DNA from 4 places in the Pantoea sp. R13S299 genome. Region 1 is predicted to be linked to each of the others. Evidence: predicted binding sites of a transcription regulator. Region 1 holds the regulator's gene; each other region holds the start of a gene.
The links. Region 1 encodes PurR, which represses purine synthesis genes. Its sites were predicted from a motif close to CANGCAAACGTTTGCNTG; they were not measured.
Positions count from the first base shown of each region.

Region 2: ACN1CO_RS11275 (NCS2 family permease) is a predicted target of PurR. The motif match lies at 2,853-2,870, and genes of this name have one in related genera.
Region 3: rbsD (D-ribose pyranase) is a predicted target of PurR. The motif match lies at 1,996-2,013, and genes of this name have one in related genera.
Region 4: purM (phosphoribosylformylglycinamidine cyclo-ligase) is a predicted target of PurR. The motif match lies at 1,545-1,562, and genes of this name have one in related genera.

Region 1 is NZ_JBLYEF010000001.1:985,890-990,102, forward strand. It holds gene punC (purine nucleoside transporter PunC) at 1-74, opposite strand, end outside; gene punR (DNA-binding transcriptional activator PunR) at 182-1,087, shown strand; gene purR (HTH-type transcriptional repressor PurR) at 1,084-2,109, opposite strand; gene ACN1CO_RS04845 (YnhF family membrane protein) at 2,391-2,480, shown strand; gene ACN1CO_RS04850 (C40 family peptidase) at 2,528-3,337, opposite strand; gene ACN1CO_RS04855 (Grx4 family monothiol glutaredoxin) at 3,703-4,038, shown strand; gene rnt (ribonuclease T) at 4,082-4,213, opposite strand, start outside.
Region 2 is NZ_JBLYEF010000002.1:59,034-63,246, reverse strand. It holds gene ACN1CO_RS11280 (Na+/H+ antiporter) at 1-1,259, opposite strand, end outside; gene ACN1CO_RS11275 (NCS2 family permease) at 1,405-2,754, opposite strand; gene ACN1CO_RS11270 (glutathione S-transferase family protein) at 3,112-3,777, opposite strand; gene soxR (redox-sensitive transcriptional activator SoxR) at 3,817-4,213, opposite strand, start outside.
Region 3 is NZ_JBLYEF010000006.1:246,944-251,156, forward strand. It holds gene qseC (quorum sensing histidine kinase QseC) at 1-614, opposite strand, end outside; gene qseB (quorum sensing response regulator transcription factor QseB) at 602-1,273, opposite strand; gene ACN1CO_RS21580 (YgiW/YdeI family stress tolerance OB fold protein) at 1,436-1,843, shown strand; gene rbsD (D-ribose pyranase) at 2,026-2,445, shown strand; gene rbsA (ribose ABC transporter ATP-binding protein RbsA) at 2,453-3,961, shown strand; gene rbsC (ribose ABC transporter permease) at 3,958-4,213, shown strand, end outside.
Region 4 is NZ_JBLYEF010000001.1:2,106,921-2,111,133, reverse strand. It holds gene purN (phosphoribosylglycinamide formyltransferase) at 1-444, opposite strand, end outside; gene purM (phosphoribosylformylglycinamidine cyclo-ligase) at 441-1,481, opposite strand; gene upp (uracil phosphoribosyltransferase) at 1,711-2,337, shown strand; gene uraA (uracil permease) at 2,475-3,758, shown strand; gene hda (DnaA inactivator Hda) at 3,867-4,213, shown strand, end outside.

The sequences.
Region 1 (4,213 bases):
TACATATCCGTGGCTAAAAAGCCGAGCATGCTCAGCAGGGCAAGGTAAGGCATAAATCCTTTATTCGACAACATCTCATTCTCATATTTGCAGGATAAACGCGGCAGAGTGTAAGAGGTGCGTTTGCTGCTGTGAAACGGTAATATTTGCCGATTGCTGTTAAAATTTTTGAAGGCAGATTATGTGGTCAGAATATGCATTAGAAGTGGTTGACGCGGTCGCCCGTGGGGGCAGCTTCAGCGCGGCCGCGCAGGAGTTACATCGGGTGCCCTCTGCCATCAGCTACACGGTGCGCCAGCTGGAGAACTGGCTGGCAGTGCCGCTGTTTGAGCGTCAGCATCGCGAAGTGGTTCTCACTCCGGCAGGCGAGCATTTTGTCCGGGAAGGGCGCAGCGTCATCAAAAAAATGCTTGCCACCCGGCGACAGTGTCAGCAGCTCGCCAACGGCTGGCGCGGGCAGCTCAGCATTGCCGTTGACCGTATCGCCAAACCTCAGCGCACCCGGCAACTGGTCAAAGATTTCTATCGGCACTTCCCCGATATGGAGCTGATCATCAGCTATGAAGTCTTTAACGGCGTCTGGGATGCGCTGGCCGATGGTCGGGTGGAGGTCGCGATTGGGGCCACCCAGGCAATTCCGGTGGGCGGACGTTTTGCGTTTCGCGATATGGGCACCCTCAACTGGCGCTGCGTGGTCGCGCCCGATCATCCATTAACGCAGGCGAGCCAGATCGATGATGACACGCTGCGTAGCTGGCCTTCACTGGTGCTGGAAGATACCTCGCGAGCGCTGCCGCGCCGTATGACATGGACGCTGGATAACCAGCGCAGGCTGGTGGTGCCGGAATGGCAGACCGGTCTGGAGTGCGTGCAGGCGGGATTGTGTGTGGCGATGGTGCCGGGTCATCTTGCCAGACCCCTGCTCGACAGCGGCGATCTGGTGGAACTGACACTGCCAGTGGCATTTCCGGATAGCCCCTGCTGCGTCAGCTGGGCTGAGGATCGCGCATCACCGGCGACAGGCTGGTTGCTCAGCTATCTGGGTGATGCGCAAACGCTTAATCAGGAGTGGTTAAGCGAGGATTAGCGGCGATAATCGCGGAACGGACCATCGGCCACGGAACGGCGTTCAATCAGCGTGGGATGGACTTCGATCGTTTGTGAAATTTCACGCTTACTGGTGATGCGGTCCAGCAGCATATCCAGCGCTTTTTCACCCAGTTGGGCTTTAGGCTGATGCACGGTTGTCAGGGCCGGTGCGAAATAGCGGGCATTGCGCACATTGTCATAACCGATCACCGAAATATCCTGCGGGACGCGCAGGCCCATCTCGTCGGCGGCGCAAATCGCGCCCATCGCCATGATGTCACCGCCGCAGAACACCGCCGTCGGGCGCTGTTTCTGTGACAGGATCTGCTGCATCGCCTGATAGCCTGACTCCGGCTCGAAGTCACCCTGCACAATCCATTCGGCGCGCGGCTGAATACCTGCTTCTTCCAGCGCTTTCAGGAAACCGGCATGGCGTCCGCCACCGGTGTTGCGCTCCATCTGGCCGGGGATTGCACCAATATCACGGTGTCCGCGTTCAATCAGATAGCGTCCCGCCAGATAGCCGCCCTGGAAGGCATTATCCAGCACCGTGTCGGTGAAGTCGGCGCGCGACTCGCCCCAGTCCATCACCACCATCGGGATATTGCGGTTCTCTTCCAGCATCTGCAGCAGGTCGTCCGGATACTCAGAACACATCACCAGCAGACCATCGACGCGTTTCTGCGCCATCATGCTGAGATAGGCGCGCTGTTTTTGCAGATCGTTATGCGCATTACCCAGAATCAGCGTGTAGCCTTTGTCAAAACAGTGATTTTCAACCGCTTCAATAATTTCAGCGAAATAGGGCGCTTCGCTGGAGGTGGCAAGCAGGCCCAGCGTTTTGGTGTGGTTCACTTTCAGGCTGCGCGCGACGGCGCTCGGCGAGTAGTGTAGCTCTTTGATCGCCTGCCAGACCGCGTTGCGCGTCTCTTCAGCGACAAAGCGGGTTTTATTGATGACGTGCGAAACGGTGGTCGTTGAGACGCCGGCGCGTTTTGCCACATCTTTAATTGTTGCCATGAAAATCGGACTCCAGTGCTTATCTAACTCTATGATAAGCGTAGTGTTAAACGTTTGCGTCTGCTCAGGGTTTTTTCCGCAAAAATGCAGCTTTTCTGGCCGGTAAACAGGCCGCTGGCGGAGAATAAACGTCTTAAAAGATGCGCAAACGGAATCAGAGTTGCGCGCGTTGCGCAACAAAGGCGGGATTCTAACAAGGCTGGACGGATAAAACGAGATTTTTACCGGGTCGTGTGGGAAAATGCCATATCCCTATAAATTGTATGACTAAGGAGCAAGCAATGAGTACCGATCTGAAACTGGCGTTAATGACCTCCGTGGGCTGTTTGCTGATGATTGTGGCCTTTAGTTTTACTGCCATTCTGCACTAATAAAAAAAGCCGGGATTATCCCGGCTTTTTTCTGACTGAACTGCTGCTCAGCGAATGGTTCTCGGCGTCATCACCCGACGGGCACCGATGTAGTGGCGCTGCCAGTAATCTTCCCCTAATGCGCTGATCTGAATATCTTTGCCGGTACGTGGCGACTGAATAAACTTACCATCGCCCAGGTAAACGCCGACGTGGTCAGCCGTACCGCGACCGTTAATGCGGAAGAAGACCAGATCGCCTTTCTCCAGCGACTCACGCTTGATGGGCGCGGCGTCACGCAGGTGATACATCTCGTTAGCGGTACGCGGGATCTTAAACTTCACCAGATCTTTATAGGCGTACCAGACCAGACCGCTGCAATCGAAACCGGTATGGGGTGAGGTGCCGCCCCACTGATAAGGTTTACCTAACTGGCCCATCAGCTTGGTCATCGCGGTTTCGCGTGCCTTCTGATAACGCTGACGGTGGGATTTGCTCATTTTAATCGTGCCCGGCTCGCTGGTGGTGATCTCAGCCGTTTTCAGCTGGCGCTGATGACCATAGCGTTTCTTCTCTTTATTTTTTTCTTTGGTTTTGCTGATACGGGCGGTTTTAAGCGAGGTCTTCTTAGCAGGCGTCTGTTTAGCAGTGAGTTCGACTTTTTTCTGTTTTTTCGTTTTTAGTTTTTGAACAGGGCTGAGGCGAGTTTTTTTGGTCACCGTTTTTACCTGGCGACGCTTGCGGCGCTCATCGTCGCGCGCACTCTTTTTTTCTGCTTTATGCGTACTGACGTTCACCGGCGCGTGCGGGGAAGCAGCAGCGACGTTGAAAAACAGTTGCGCAAAGGCCAGCATGAAAAGCGTAATGATTAAACGCATAGTCCGTTGATTAGTTAAGTTGTCAGGGCCACTACGCACCGCGACAAAGTTGAGATTAATCTGATCCAGGATCAGCGCCCAGGCCATTCTAGTCCAGTTCGTTTAAAAACTGTAATGCCTTTTAATATTAATCTTTGCAACCCACGTAATCGCGTTGAAAATGAACATTTTCAGCGTCTTATATCAACGAAATTATTACGAATTATTAAACTGTTACCAGCTGTTAATAATCAGGAAATCAGGCGTCCCGAAGCGGGACTTAACAATGATGGCGATTTAATCGGGCAGCGGTCAAAATCTCATTTTCAGTCACGCTGCGAAGTCGCTACAATAAACAAACACGAAGTGACGAATTAAGGAAGGCAATAATGAGTACTGTAGAAAAAATTCAGCGCCAGATCGCAGAAAACCCGATCCTGCTGTACATGAAAGGTTCCCCGAAACTGCCTAGCTGCGGTTTCTCTGCACAGGCGGTACAGGCGCTGTCAGCCTGTGGTGAGCGTTTTGCTTACGTGGATATTCTGCAGAACCCGGACATTCGTGCCGAGATGCCGAAATTCGCTAACTGGCCAACTTTCCCGCAGCTGTGGGTTGATGGCGAGCTGGTCGGTGGCTGCGACATTATCGTTGAGATGTTACAACGTGGTGAACTGCAGACGCTGATCAAAGAGACTGCAGAAAAGTTTAAAGAAGCAGAATAAAAAAAGGCCGACATCATGTCGGCCTTTTTCATTGCGGCATCCCTTATGCGGATGTCGTGGCTTCTGCATCACCTTCCGCGAAGGGCAGTGGCCAGCCACCTAACCGTTTCCAGCGGTTCACCAGCTCGCAGAACAGCGTTGCCGTCTGCTGAGTGTCATAAAGCGCCGAATGCGC
Region 2 (4,213 bases), on a different contig from region 1:
AGCAGAATCGGCAGCAGCACCACGCCCACCAGCAATGAGACCAGAATCACGCCAGTGGCGATAAACACCAGCTCATAGCGCGCCGGGAAGGGCTCACCCGAAGTGAGGTACAGTGGAATCGACAGCACACCCGCCAGGGTAATCGCCCCGCGCACCCCGGCAAAAGTGGCGATCAGCAGCTCACGCAGCGAGTAGTTAGCAAACTCCAGCGGCTTCTTCTTCAACAGACGTTTGCTCAGACGCTGCATGATCCACAGCCAGCCAAAACGCACCAGCATCAGCGCCAGATAGACCAGTCCGATATCGGCGAACAGCATCCACAGCTCGACGTTAGTATCAGCCTGAGCCTGGTCGATAGAGGTCTGCAGAATGTCAGGCAACTGCAGGCCCAGCATCAGGAAGACCATGCCGTTGAAGATGAATTCCAGCATCTGCCAGACGCTGTTAGCACGCAGGCGCATCGCGAGCGGTGCCTGACGAATAATACCGGAACGGGTGATAGTCATACCGGCAGCCACGGCCGCCAGGATGCCTGAGACACCCAGATGTTCGGCAATCAGGTAAGAGGCGAACGGCAGCAGCAGCAGCAGCACGGTCTGGGTCGCCGGGTCATCCCCGCTCCAGCGGCTGAACAGGCGCAGTGATTTCCCGTACAGCCAGCAGATCGCCACACCGGCAATCAGGCCGCCAATGGCGACTTTCATGAACTCAACGCTGGCACCGCCCCAGGTAAATACCATGGTGCCCATGGCAACGGCTACGGCAAATTTCAGTGATACCAGGCCCGATGCATCGTTCATCAGGGCTTCACCCTGCACGATCGACATAATCTTCTTGGGAATGCGGCCTTCACCGACAATGCCGGAGAGCGCCACGGCATCGGTCGGCGACAGCACCGCCGCCAGCGCAAAGGCCGGGATCAGCGGGATACCTGGCACCATCCAGTAGATCAGATAGCCGATACCAATCACGGTAATCAGGACCAGCGCCAGGGCTAAGCCAATAATCTCGCGACCATGATGCAGGAACTCACTGATCGGTGTTTTCCAGCCATCTGCGAACAGCAGTGGCGGAATGAACAGCACCAGAAACAGCTCCGGGTCAAAGTCGACATGCAGACCAAACGTTGGCCAGGCCAGCATCGCACCTACGGCGATCTGAACCAGCGGCAACGGGATCTGAAAAGGGAGAATGCGGGCCGCAACGCCAGAGAGCGACACGACCAGCGTCATGATGAGAATAGTAAAAAAGATTTCCATGCTTTCCTTAGGCGTCGTTTCTTTCAATCATTGGTTAAGCGCTAAAGTGTAAAACAAACGGCGATGAAGATTGTCAGCTACGCGTGCGCCGGGCGGGAAAAAAGTGAAAAATTCCGGACGCGCAGCCGCACGCCCGGATATACAGTCAGATCGCCCAGCCACCGGCGTAAAACGCCACCAGCGCGACGGCAATAATCACGGTGCCGACGTTGAGCTTACGCCATTCACCGGCGAACAGACGGCCCACCACAAGGCTGGCGAAACCGATCATGATACCGGTCACGATGTTGCAGGTGAGCACGATGATCACTGCCGTTAACAGGCCCGACATCGCATCGACGAAATCACCGAAGTCGACTTTCGCCACGTTACTGAGCATCAGCAGACCGACATACATTAAGGCAGGCGCAGTCGCGTAAGCGGGCACCAGATAAGCCAGCGGCGACATAAACAGGATGGCGAGGAACAGCAGGCCGACCACAATCGCGGTAAGACCGGTTTTACCGCCCGCCGCCGTTCCTGCCGCCGATTCGATATAGACCGCAGCCGGTGACGCACCCACCAGACCCGCGAACAGGCTGCTGACCGAGTCGCTGGTCAGCGCACGGCCACCATTGATAATCTGGCCCTGTTTATCCAGCAGGTTTGCCTGACCCGCCACTGCGCGAATGGTGCCGGTGGCATCAAAGACCGCCGTCATCACCAGCGCCAGTACGCTGGGCAGCACCGCAGGTTTCATGGCACCCATAATATCGAGGCTGAACAGCAGCGACTGACCGCTGGCGTCACGCAGACTTGGCAGTGCAAACAATCCCTGATAGCTCACCGCCGGGTCAAAGATCAGGCCCAGCAGCGAAATAGCGATAATCGTCAGCAGGATGCCGCCCGGCACCCGGCGCTTCTCCAGGCCAATAATCGCGGCCAGCCCCAGCAGCGTCATCATCACCGGGAACGTGGTGAAGTGACCCAGTGCCACCGGCAGGCCCGGTGCCGGGTTTTTCACCACCAGACCCACGCCATCAGCGGCAATCAGCAGCAAAAACAGGCCAATTCCGACACCGGTGCCGTGCGCCACGCCCATCGGCAGGTTACGCAGGATCCAGGCACGAATGCCGGTCACCGAGATCAGGGTAAAAAGCAGACCCATCAGGAACACTGCGCCCAGCGCGACCGGCACGCTAATGTGCTGCCCCAGCACCAGGCTGAAAGCGGTAAAGGCGGTCAGGGAGATGGCGCAGCCAATCGCCATCGGCAGATTGGCCCACAGCCCCATAAGGATGGAACCAAAGCTGGCGACCAGACAGGTGGCGACAAACACGGCGGAGGGGGAAAAACCAGCTTTGCCCAGCATTCCCGGCACCACAATGACGGAGTAGACCATCGCCAGGAAGGTCGTGAGTCCGGCCAGAATTTCCTGGCGCACGCTGCTGCCGCGCGCCGAGATCGAGAACCAGGCGTCCAGTTTTCCACTGGCCGGGCGTGATTCAGTTGACATAGTTGAGCCTCAAAAATTTTTGTTGTGTGGATCGCTCTGCGACCATCGCTGTCCCTGGAATAAGCGGGTAGACGGCGTCACTGTCGGGATAAATCCGCCAGGCAAACGTTTACCTTGCCGCAGATAGTTGGCCGTCAAAATCGGCCAGATAAAAAGGCAGGGGATTATCCGGCGTTTAGCGGCACATTTTCAACTGTCAGAGGGAGATTCTTCAGCATAAAGATCAGGCGTAAGCGGCTGACAGGCGCAAGGCCTTCCTCAACCTGAAACGCGGAGACATTGAAGTTAAAGCAGTTTTAGTGGGATGGGTACCGGCGCAGCCGTGAAGAGACAGGCCACGCCGATGGAGAGAGAGGATTAACCTGGCAGCGAAAGCTCGCCGCCCTGTGCAATCGCGCGTTGCCACGCAGCGCGCTGCTGCACAGTCTCCAGCCATTTCTCGGTGGCGGGCATCTGATCCAGTCCGGCACGTCGCGCCAGCGCCAGCAGCGGAAAGCTCATCTGGACATCCGCAATCGAGAAACGCTGACCGGCAAACCAGGGATTGGCCGCCAGATGCTGTTCGATCATCTGCCTGTGCGGCTTCAGCTGTTTATCCAGGAACGCCTTCTGCACCCCTTTACCGAATGCCGCCCCGACCGGACGCAGCAGCCACGGCACCGGTGCTTTGCCCATCTGACCGAAGATCAGCTTCATCACCAGCAGTGGCATTAGCGAGCCTTCAGCATAGTGCAGCCAGTAACGGCACTGCAGCCTTGAGGCCTCATCACTGACTTTGAGCCGGAACTCGTGATCATATTTCTCTTCGAGGTATTCGAGAATGGCCCCTGATTCTGCCACCACCTGGTTGCCGTCGGTAATGACCGGTGATTTCCCCAGCGGATGCACTTTTTTCAGCGCCTCCGGGGCCAGCATGGTCGGTTCGCGTTGATAGCGTTTCATCTGGTACGGCACTTCCAGCTCTTCCAGCAGCCACAGCACCCGATGCGAGCGCGATTTCTCAAGATGGTGAACGGTGATCATCATGATTCCCTGTGTTTTGACCTTCACCAAGTATAGACGTCACTCCACATCCGGATGTTTATCATCCTGTTCCGGGTCGAGTAGCACCGCACCCGAACCCTGCTGACCCAGCCGGTCGCCGGGATTGCGCAGCGGGCAGTCACGCATCGACAGGCAGCCGCAACCGATGCAGCCATCCAGGTCATTGCGCAGGCGGGTCAGGGTTTCAATGCGCTTATCCAGCTCTTCACGCCAGTGCTGGGTCAGCGCATCCCACTCCGGCGTCGACATGCGCTTGTTCGCCGGAATATGGTCCAGGCTATCGCTGACCGTCGCCAGCGGAATGCCGATGCGCTGCGCAATCTTGATAATCGCGACGCGTCGCAGCACATCGCGGCTGTATCGACGCTGATTACCGCTGTTACGGGTGCTGGAGATCAACCCTTTGGTCTCATAG
Region 3 (4,213 bases), on a different contig from region 1:
AGCGGCGTATCATCATCGGGCGCACGTTGCGCCAGCTGCTGTGCCAGCGTCTTCAGCGGCCGCAGTTCATACCAGACCAGCCCGATCAGCAGCAGCAACATAAAGGGCAGCGCGATTAGCCAGGGCAGGACGCTGGCTTTCATCACATCCCGCGTCATGTCGTCACGGTATTCCGACTCCTGACCCACCACCACCCGGAACTGCTTGTCAGGCGTGGTTAGCCAGACAAACCGCCAGCGATCGTCATCATTGGTGAGCTGGCCATCATGAAATCCCTGATAGTCCGCCTCAAACGGCAGGTAGCGGCCATTATCGCCATCATTCATCACCTGTCTGCCGTCATGCGTGAAGACAGCAAAGGCCAGCGCATCATCATCCTGTTCGCCGCGATGGTGGCGCAGCATCTCTTTGGTTCTGGGCAGCGTTGTGTTGTCCAGCGAGGAGAAATCCAGCGTCAGCAGACGTTTGGCCAGCAGCATCTGCTGGGTATCAAAAAGCTCATCAAGGGTTTCACGGGTCTGATGCCAGGCACTCAGGCTGGCGCTGGCCCAGCAGAGGCCGAGCAACAGCACAAAACCGATGCCCAGCCGCAGAAACAGACTCATTGATCGCATCCGGCGGCCCCCAGGGTATAACCGACGCCGTGCAGCGTGCGGATAAACGCGCTGCCCAGCTTTTTACGCAGATGATGGATATGCACTTCCACCGCATTGCTGGAAACGTCGGCGTCCCAGCTGTAGAGCTTCTCTTCCAGCTGACTGCGCGTCAGCACCCTGCCCGGATTTCGCATAAAGAGTTCCAGCAGCGCCAGTTCGCGGCTTTTCAACTCAATCGCCTCACCCTTGCGCGTCACACTGTGGCTGCCGGGGATCAGCACCACGTTACCGTGGCGCAGTTCGGGCTGCAGCTGGCCGTGACGGCGGCGGATCAGCGCCTGTAAGCGAGCGGCCACTTCTGTTAGGGCAAAGGGCTTACACAGATAGTCATCGGCTCCCATCTGCAGGCCTTCAACCCGCTGATCGAGCGCATCGCGGGCGGTCAGTATCAGTACCGGCACATCGTTGCCCTGCTGTCGCCACTGTCGCAGGATATCGAGTCCATCCCGCTCAGGCAGAGAGAGATCCAGAATCACCGCATCCCATGGCGCGGCCTCCAGCGCGTTAAAGCCCGACTCACCAGAGGTAAACCAGTCAACGCTGAAGCCCAGTTTGCTCAGCCCCGCTTTGATACCGTCGCCAATTAAGCGATCGTCTTCAATCAGTAAAATACGCATCACGTCTCCCTGTTCCGATAGCGCTTTATACGAAGCAACTTCCTCTCTGTACAGCTGATTTCGGCGAAAATAGCTTATTTTTAACGCTTAAGAAGCCGTTAAGAACTCTATGGTCAACTGGGCGTATTCAAACCGAAAACACCACTGAGAAAGGGGTACACCATGAAAAAGCACGCTGCAATTCTGGCCGTCGTTATGCTGGCTTCCGCCCCGGTTTTCGCTGCGCAGCAGGGCGGATTTGTTGATCCCAGCGCGCCGGCCGCACCGACGCAGTCAGCAGCCGGTCAGGGCGGCTTCAGTGCCGATCACACCAGTGTGGTGACTGTGAAGCAGGCTGAAGAGATGAAAGATGACAGCTGGATCACCGTGCGCGGCAAGCTGGAGAAACAGATCGGCAAGGAAGATTATCTGTTCCGCGACCAGACCGGCACCATGAACGTCGAAATCGACCATAAGCACTGGAACGGACAGACCATCACGCCCAAAGATAACGTTGAGCTGACGGGTGAACTGGATAAAGATTTCAACAGCATTGAGATGGACGTTAAGCAGGTTAAGAAACTGCCTTAATCTTTTTCTTCAGGGCCGCATTCGCGGCCCTTTTTTCGTTCCATTCCCCGCCTTAATGCAAATTATCCCCCGCGTGAGCGAAACGTTTCGATGGTGATCACAGATTTCTTCTTTGCCAGTTGAGTTGATGACGGCTTTTCATACACTCCACGCAGCGAAACGTTTCGCTGTGGAGTGAAAAGATGAAAAAAGGTCGCCTGTTAAACGCTGAACTCTCTCATGTGATTGCCCGCCTGGGACACACGGATACGCTGACGATTGCCGATGCAGGCCTGCCCATTCCGGCAGGACCGCAGCGCATCGACTTAGCGCTCACGCCGGGTACGCCCGATTTTATGCAGGTGGTTAATGCTGTCGCACTGGAGATGCAGGTAGAGAGCGCCCTGATCGCGGAAGAGATTAAGCAGCATAATCCGCAACTTCATAGTGCGCTTATCGCCGTGCTCGAAGCCTTGCAACAGCACCAGGGGAATATCATCACCATCAGCTACACCAGTCATGAACAATTCAAACAACAAACGCAGCGTAGTCAGGCGGTCATTCGCAGCGGAGAGTGTTCTCCGTATGCGAATGTCATCCTCAGCGCCGGTGTGACCTTCTGAGGCCGCTATGCAACCTTTACTGCAACTCGACGGCATTGAAAAATCCTTTCCGGGTGTGAAAGCCCTTAAGGGCGCATCGCTGAATGTCCGGGCAGGACGCGTGATGGCGCTGGTGGGCGAGAACGGCGCAGGTAAGTCCACCATGATGAAAGTGCTGACCGGGATCTACCAGTATGATGCCGGTACGCTGCGCTGGCTCGGCAAAGAGACCCGTTTCAGTGGACCGAAAGCGTCTCAGGAAGCGGGCATTGGCATTATCCATCAGGAACTGAACCTGATCCCTCAGTTAACCGTGGCGGAGAATATTTTCCTCGGTCGCGAATATGTGGGTCGTTTTGGCCGTATCCAGTGGCCGCGTATGTATGCCGAAGCGGATGCGCTCCTTAAACGGCTTAATCTGCGCTTCAACAGCCACAAGCTGGTGGGCGACTTGTCGATTGGCGATCAGCAGATGGTCGAAATCGCCAAAGTCCTGAGTTTTGAGTCGCAGGTCATCATCATGGATGAACCGACTGATGCGCTGACCGATACCGAAACGCTGTCGCTGTTCCGGGTCATCAACGAACTGAAAGCCCAGGGCTGCGGCATCGTTTATATCTCGCATCGCATGAAAGAGATCTTTGAGATCTGCGATGACGTTACGGTGTTCCGCGACGGTCAGTTTATTGCTGAACGTCCGGTTAGCGAGCTGACCGAAGAGAGCCTGATCGAGATGATGGTCGGACGTAAGCTGGAAGATCAATATCCTCATATTGATCAGGCGCCAGGCGACGTGCGGCTGAAAGTGGAGAACGTCAGCGGACCGGGCGTGGAGAACGTTAGCTTCAGCCTGCGCAAAGGTGAAATCCTCGGCGTTTCCGGCCTGATGGGCGCGGGCCGTACCGAACTGATGAAAGTGCTGTACGGCGCATTGCCGCGTCGCGAAGGCAACCTGTGGCTCAATGGCCGGGAAGTCGTGACGCGCTCGCCGCAGGATGGACTGGCGAACGGCATCGTCTATATCTCCGAAGATCGTAAGCGCGATGGCCTGGTACTGGGCATGTCAGTGAAAGAGAACATGTCGCTGACGGCGTTGCGCTATTTCAGTCACGGCAGCGGCACGCTGAAACACGCAGCAGAGCAGCTGGCGGTGGGCGATTTTATCCGTCTTTTCAATGTGAAAACGCCTTCCATGGAGCAGCCGATTGGCCTGCTTTCAGGCGGCAACCAGCAGAAAGTGGCGATTGCCCGTGGTCTGATGACCCGGCCCAACGTGCTGATTCTGGACGAACCGACACGCGGTGTGGATGTCGGTGCGAAGAAAGAGATCTACCAGCTGATTAACCAGTTTAAAGCCGAAGGGCTGAGCATCATCCTGGTCTCCTCGGAAATGCCGGAAGTACTGGGCATGAGCGATCGGATTCTGGTGATGCATGAAGGCCGTATCAGCGGCGAATTTACCCGAGAAGAAGCCACTCAGGAAAGCCTGATGGCAGCCGCCGTAGGCAAGCAACACAGCGAGGATTTAGTGGTATGACGACCCAAACTTTACCGGCCAGCCGTCGCTGGTTTAGCAAAAGCTGGCTACTGGAACAGAAGTCGCTGATTGCGCTGATGGTGCTGATCGCCGTGGTGGCCAGCCAGAGCCCGAACTTCTTTACCGTGGCTAACCTGTTCAACATTCTGCAGCAGACCTCGGTTAACGCCATTATGGCGGTCGGGATGACGCTGGTGATCCTGACTTCCGGTATCGACCTCTCCGTAGGATCGCTGCTGGCTCTGACCGGCG
Region 4 (4,213 bases), 1.1 Mb from region 1:
CGGACCGCCATCCAGTTCGTCCGTCACGAAATGTACGGAAGTGCCATGTTCGCTGTCGCCATTTTCCAGCGCCTGACGATGGGTATGCAGACCCGGATATTTCGGCAGGAGGGAAGGATGGATATTCAGCAGGCGATCGTGAAAATGCGCCACGAAAGCGCTGCTGAGAATGCGCATATAACCGGCCAGCACGATCAAATCCGGACGGTAGGCTTCGATTTCAGCAATGAGCCGACGATCAAAGGCTTCACGGTCAGCGAAGTCGCTGGCGGCAAGCGCGTGGGCGGGAATCCCCGCCTCCTGCGCCCGCGTCAGGCCATAAGCGGCGGCACGGTTGCTGAACACGGCAGCGACGCTGCCGTGAATCCGCCCGCTTTCACAGGCGTCAAGGATGGACTGAAGGTTACTTCCGTTGCCGGAAATCAGTACAACCAGCTTCTTCATCCGTTGATGACCACACGCTCTTCGGCATCAGACGCTTTAATCACGCCGAGCTTCCAGGCTTTCTCGCCTGCGGCCTGCATCAGCGCAATCGCTTTGTCCGCATCAGCCGGGCTGAGAGCAATGATCATGCCGACGCCGCAGTTAAAGGTACGGTACATCTCGAAACGGCTGACGTTGCCCGCCTGCTGTAACCAGCTGAAGACCGCCGGCCACTGCCAGCTCTTCTCGTCGATGACGGCCTGGGTATTGTCAGGCAGCACGCGCGGAATATTCTCCCAGAAGCCGCCGCCGGTCAGGTGTGCGATAGCGTGCACATCGACCTGCTCAATCAGGCTCAGGATATTTTTCACGTAGATGCGGGTCGGTTCCAGCAGATGATCGGCCAGCGGTTTGCCTTCCAGCTGTTCAGCCAGCGGATCGGTGTTGCTGACTTCCAGAATCTTGCGCACCAGTGAATAGCCGTTGGAGTGCGGGCCGCTGGAGCCGAGGGCGATCAGCACGTCGCCATCCTGCACCTTGCTGCCATCAATAATTTCTGACTTTTCCACCACGCCGACACAGAAACCGGCTACGTCGTAATCTTCGCCGTGATACATGCCTGGCATCTCAGCGGTTTCACCGCCTACCAGCGCACAACCCGACTGCAGACAACCTTCGGCGATGCCGGTGATCACCGCAGAGGCGGTATCCACATCCAGTTTGCCGGTGGCGTAGTAGTCGAGGAAGAAGAGCGGCTCAGCGCCCTGAACCACCAGGTCGTTAACGCACATCGCGACCAGGTCAACGCCAATGGCATCGTGACGTTTGAGATCCATCGCCAGACGCAGCTTGGTGCCAACGCCATCGGTGCCGGAGACCAGCACAGGTTCACGGTATTTTTGCGGCAGCGCGCAAAGCGCACCAAAACCGCCCAGTCCACCCATCACTTCCGGGCGACGCGTCTTTTTCACTACGCCTTTAATACGGTCAACCAGAGCGTTACCAGCATCAATATCAACACCGGCGTCTTTGTAACTGAGAGAGGTTTTGTCGGTCACTGCGAGGTCCCCACGCGAGTTGCGGTTGGTGGTTTAAAATAAAGCGCGGCAATTCTATCAGTGCAGGCAAACGTTTGCGAGTCCGGCATTGCGCATCGGGCGATTTTCATTAATCCTCTATTTGTCCCGGTAAATCCCGCGGCTTTGCGCAAGAGCAGGTGGCGCAGAGCGCAAAAGGCGGTATAATCCCGCGATTTTTTTTAGCTCAACTCATTCCGGGAGAACACCAATGAAGATCGTGGAAGTCAGACACCCGCTGGTCAAACATAAACTGGGCCTGATGCGTGAGCATGATATCAGTACAAAGCGTTTTCGCGAGCTGGCCTCTGAAGTGGGCAGCCTGCTGACCTACGAAGCGACCGCCGATCTGGAAACAGAGCGCGTCACCATTGAGGGCTGGAACGGCCCGGTAGAGATCGATCAGATCAAAGGCAAAAAAATCACGGTGGTCCCGATCCTGCGTGCCGGCCTGGGCATGATGGAAGGGGTGCTGGAGCACGTTCCCAGCGCACGTATCAGCGTGGTCGGTGTTTACCGTGATGAAGAGACTCTGGAGCCGGTTCCCTATTTCCAGAAGCTGGTCTCTAACATCGAAGAGCGCCTGGCGCTGGTGGTCGACCCGATGCTGGCGACCGGTGGCTCCATGATTGCTACTATCGACCTGCTGAAGAAAGCGGGCTGCACCAGCATCAAAGTACTGGTTCTGGTTGCCGCACCAGAAGGGATTGCCGCGCTGGAGAAAGCGCATCCTGACGTTGAGCTTTATACTGCGTCAGTGGATCAGGGACTGAACGAAAAGGGTTACATCATTCCCGGGCTCGGCGATGCCGGGGACAAGATTTTCGGAACCAAATAAATCGCACAGCCGACCAGAGAGTCGGCTTTTTTTTGGCAAAAAAACGCCCCGAATGGATTCGTTCTGCCGCAAGGCGCACCTGCTGCTGTGCCAGAGGCGCGAATCCCCGGGGATAAAAAAACATAAGGGGATAAATGATGACTCGTCGCGCCATTGGCGTCAGTGAACGACCGCCGTTACTGCAAACCATTCCACTCAGCCTGCAACACCTGTTCGCCATGTTTGGTGCCACGGTACTGGTTCCGATTCTGTTCCACATCAACCCGGCGACGGTGCTGTTATTTAACGGCGTCGGCACACTGATTTATCTCTTTATCTGTAAAGGCAAAATTCCTGCCTACCTTGGTTCAAGCTTTGCCTTTATCTCGCCGGTGCTGCTGTTGCTGCCGCTGGGTTACGAGGTTGCGCTGGGCGGATTTATCCTGTGCGGTGTGCTGTTCTGCATCGTTGCGCTGATTGTGAAACGCGCCGGAACCGGCTGGCTCGACGTGATGTTTCCGCCTGCGGCGATGGGCGCCATTGTCGCCGTCATCGGTCTGGAGCTGGCGGGTGTCGCCGCGAATATGGCCGGCCTGCTGCCCGCTGAAGGCAGTGCGCCCGACAGTAAAACCGTGCTGATTTCGCTGGTCACGCTGGGCGTCACGGTCTTCGGTTCGGTGCTGTTCCGTGGCTTCCTGGCGATCATCCCGATTCTGGTGGGCGTGGTGGCGGGGTATCTGCTCTCCGCGTTTATGGGCATCGTTGACTGGAGCGGCGTAGTCAAAGCCCCGTGGTTTGCGCTGCCAACCTTCTATACGCCGCGCTTTGAGTGGGTGGCGATGCTGACGATTCTGCCTGCGGCGCTGGTGGTCATTGCTGAGCATATCGGTCATCTGGTGGTCACCGCCAACATCGTGAAAAAAGATCTGATTCGCGATCCTGGCCTGCATCGTTCGATGTTTGCCAACGGCTTATCCACCGTGATCTCCGGCTTCTTTGGCTCCACGCCCAATACCACCTACGGCGAAAACATTGGTGTGATGGCAATTACCCGCGTCTACAGTACCTGGGTGATTGGCGGCGCGGCGATTCTGGCGATCCTGCTCTCCTGCGTCGGCAAACTGGCGGCGGTGATCCAGGCGATCCCGGTTCCGGTCATGGGCGGCGTATCGCTGCTGCTGTATGGCGTGATTGGCGCATCCGGTATCCGCGTGTTGATCGAATCCAAAGTGGATTACAACAAAGCGCAGAACCTGATCCTTACCTCGGTGATCCTGATCATCGGCGTCAGTGGTGCGAAGGTGCATATCGGTGCGGCGGAGCTGAAAGGCATGGCGCTGGCGACGATCGTGGGTGTCGGCCTGGCGCTGATCTTCCGGGTGATTTCGTGGCTCAGACCGGAAGAAGTGGTGCTGGAGGCTGAAGAACCGCGCGAGCATTGATCGCAGCGAGCCTGAGAGGATCCGGGGCAGGGACGCCCCATTCATCTCTTTCTGAAAACTGTGTTAGACTTCCCCCGATTTTTTGCTTGTTCTCTTGCTGAGGTGCTTCTGAACACGCCGGCACAATTGTCATTGCCACTCTATTTACCTGACGATGAAACCTTCTCCAGCTTCTGGCCGGGGGAAAACCCGTCGCTGATTGCCGCCCTAAAAGGCGCTCTTAATCAACAACATGGCAGCTATCTCTACTTCTGGTCACGCGAAGGCGGTGGGCGGAGCCATCTGCTGCACGCCGCTTGCGCCGAAATGTCAGCGCGCAGCGAAGCGGTCGGTTACGTTCCGCTGGATAAACGCACCTGGTTTGTGCCGGAAGTACTGGAAGGGATGGAGCAGCTGTCACTGGTCTGCATCGATAATATCGAATGCATTGCAGGCGAGCCGGAGTGGGAAATGGC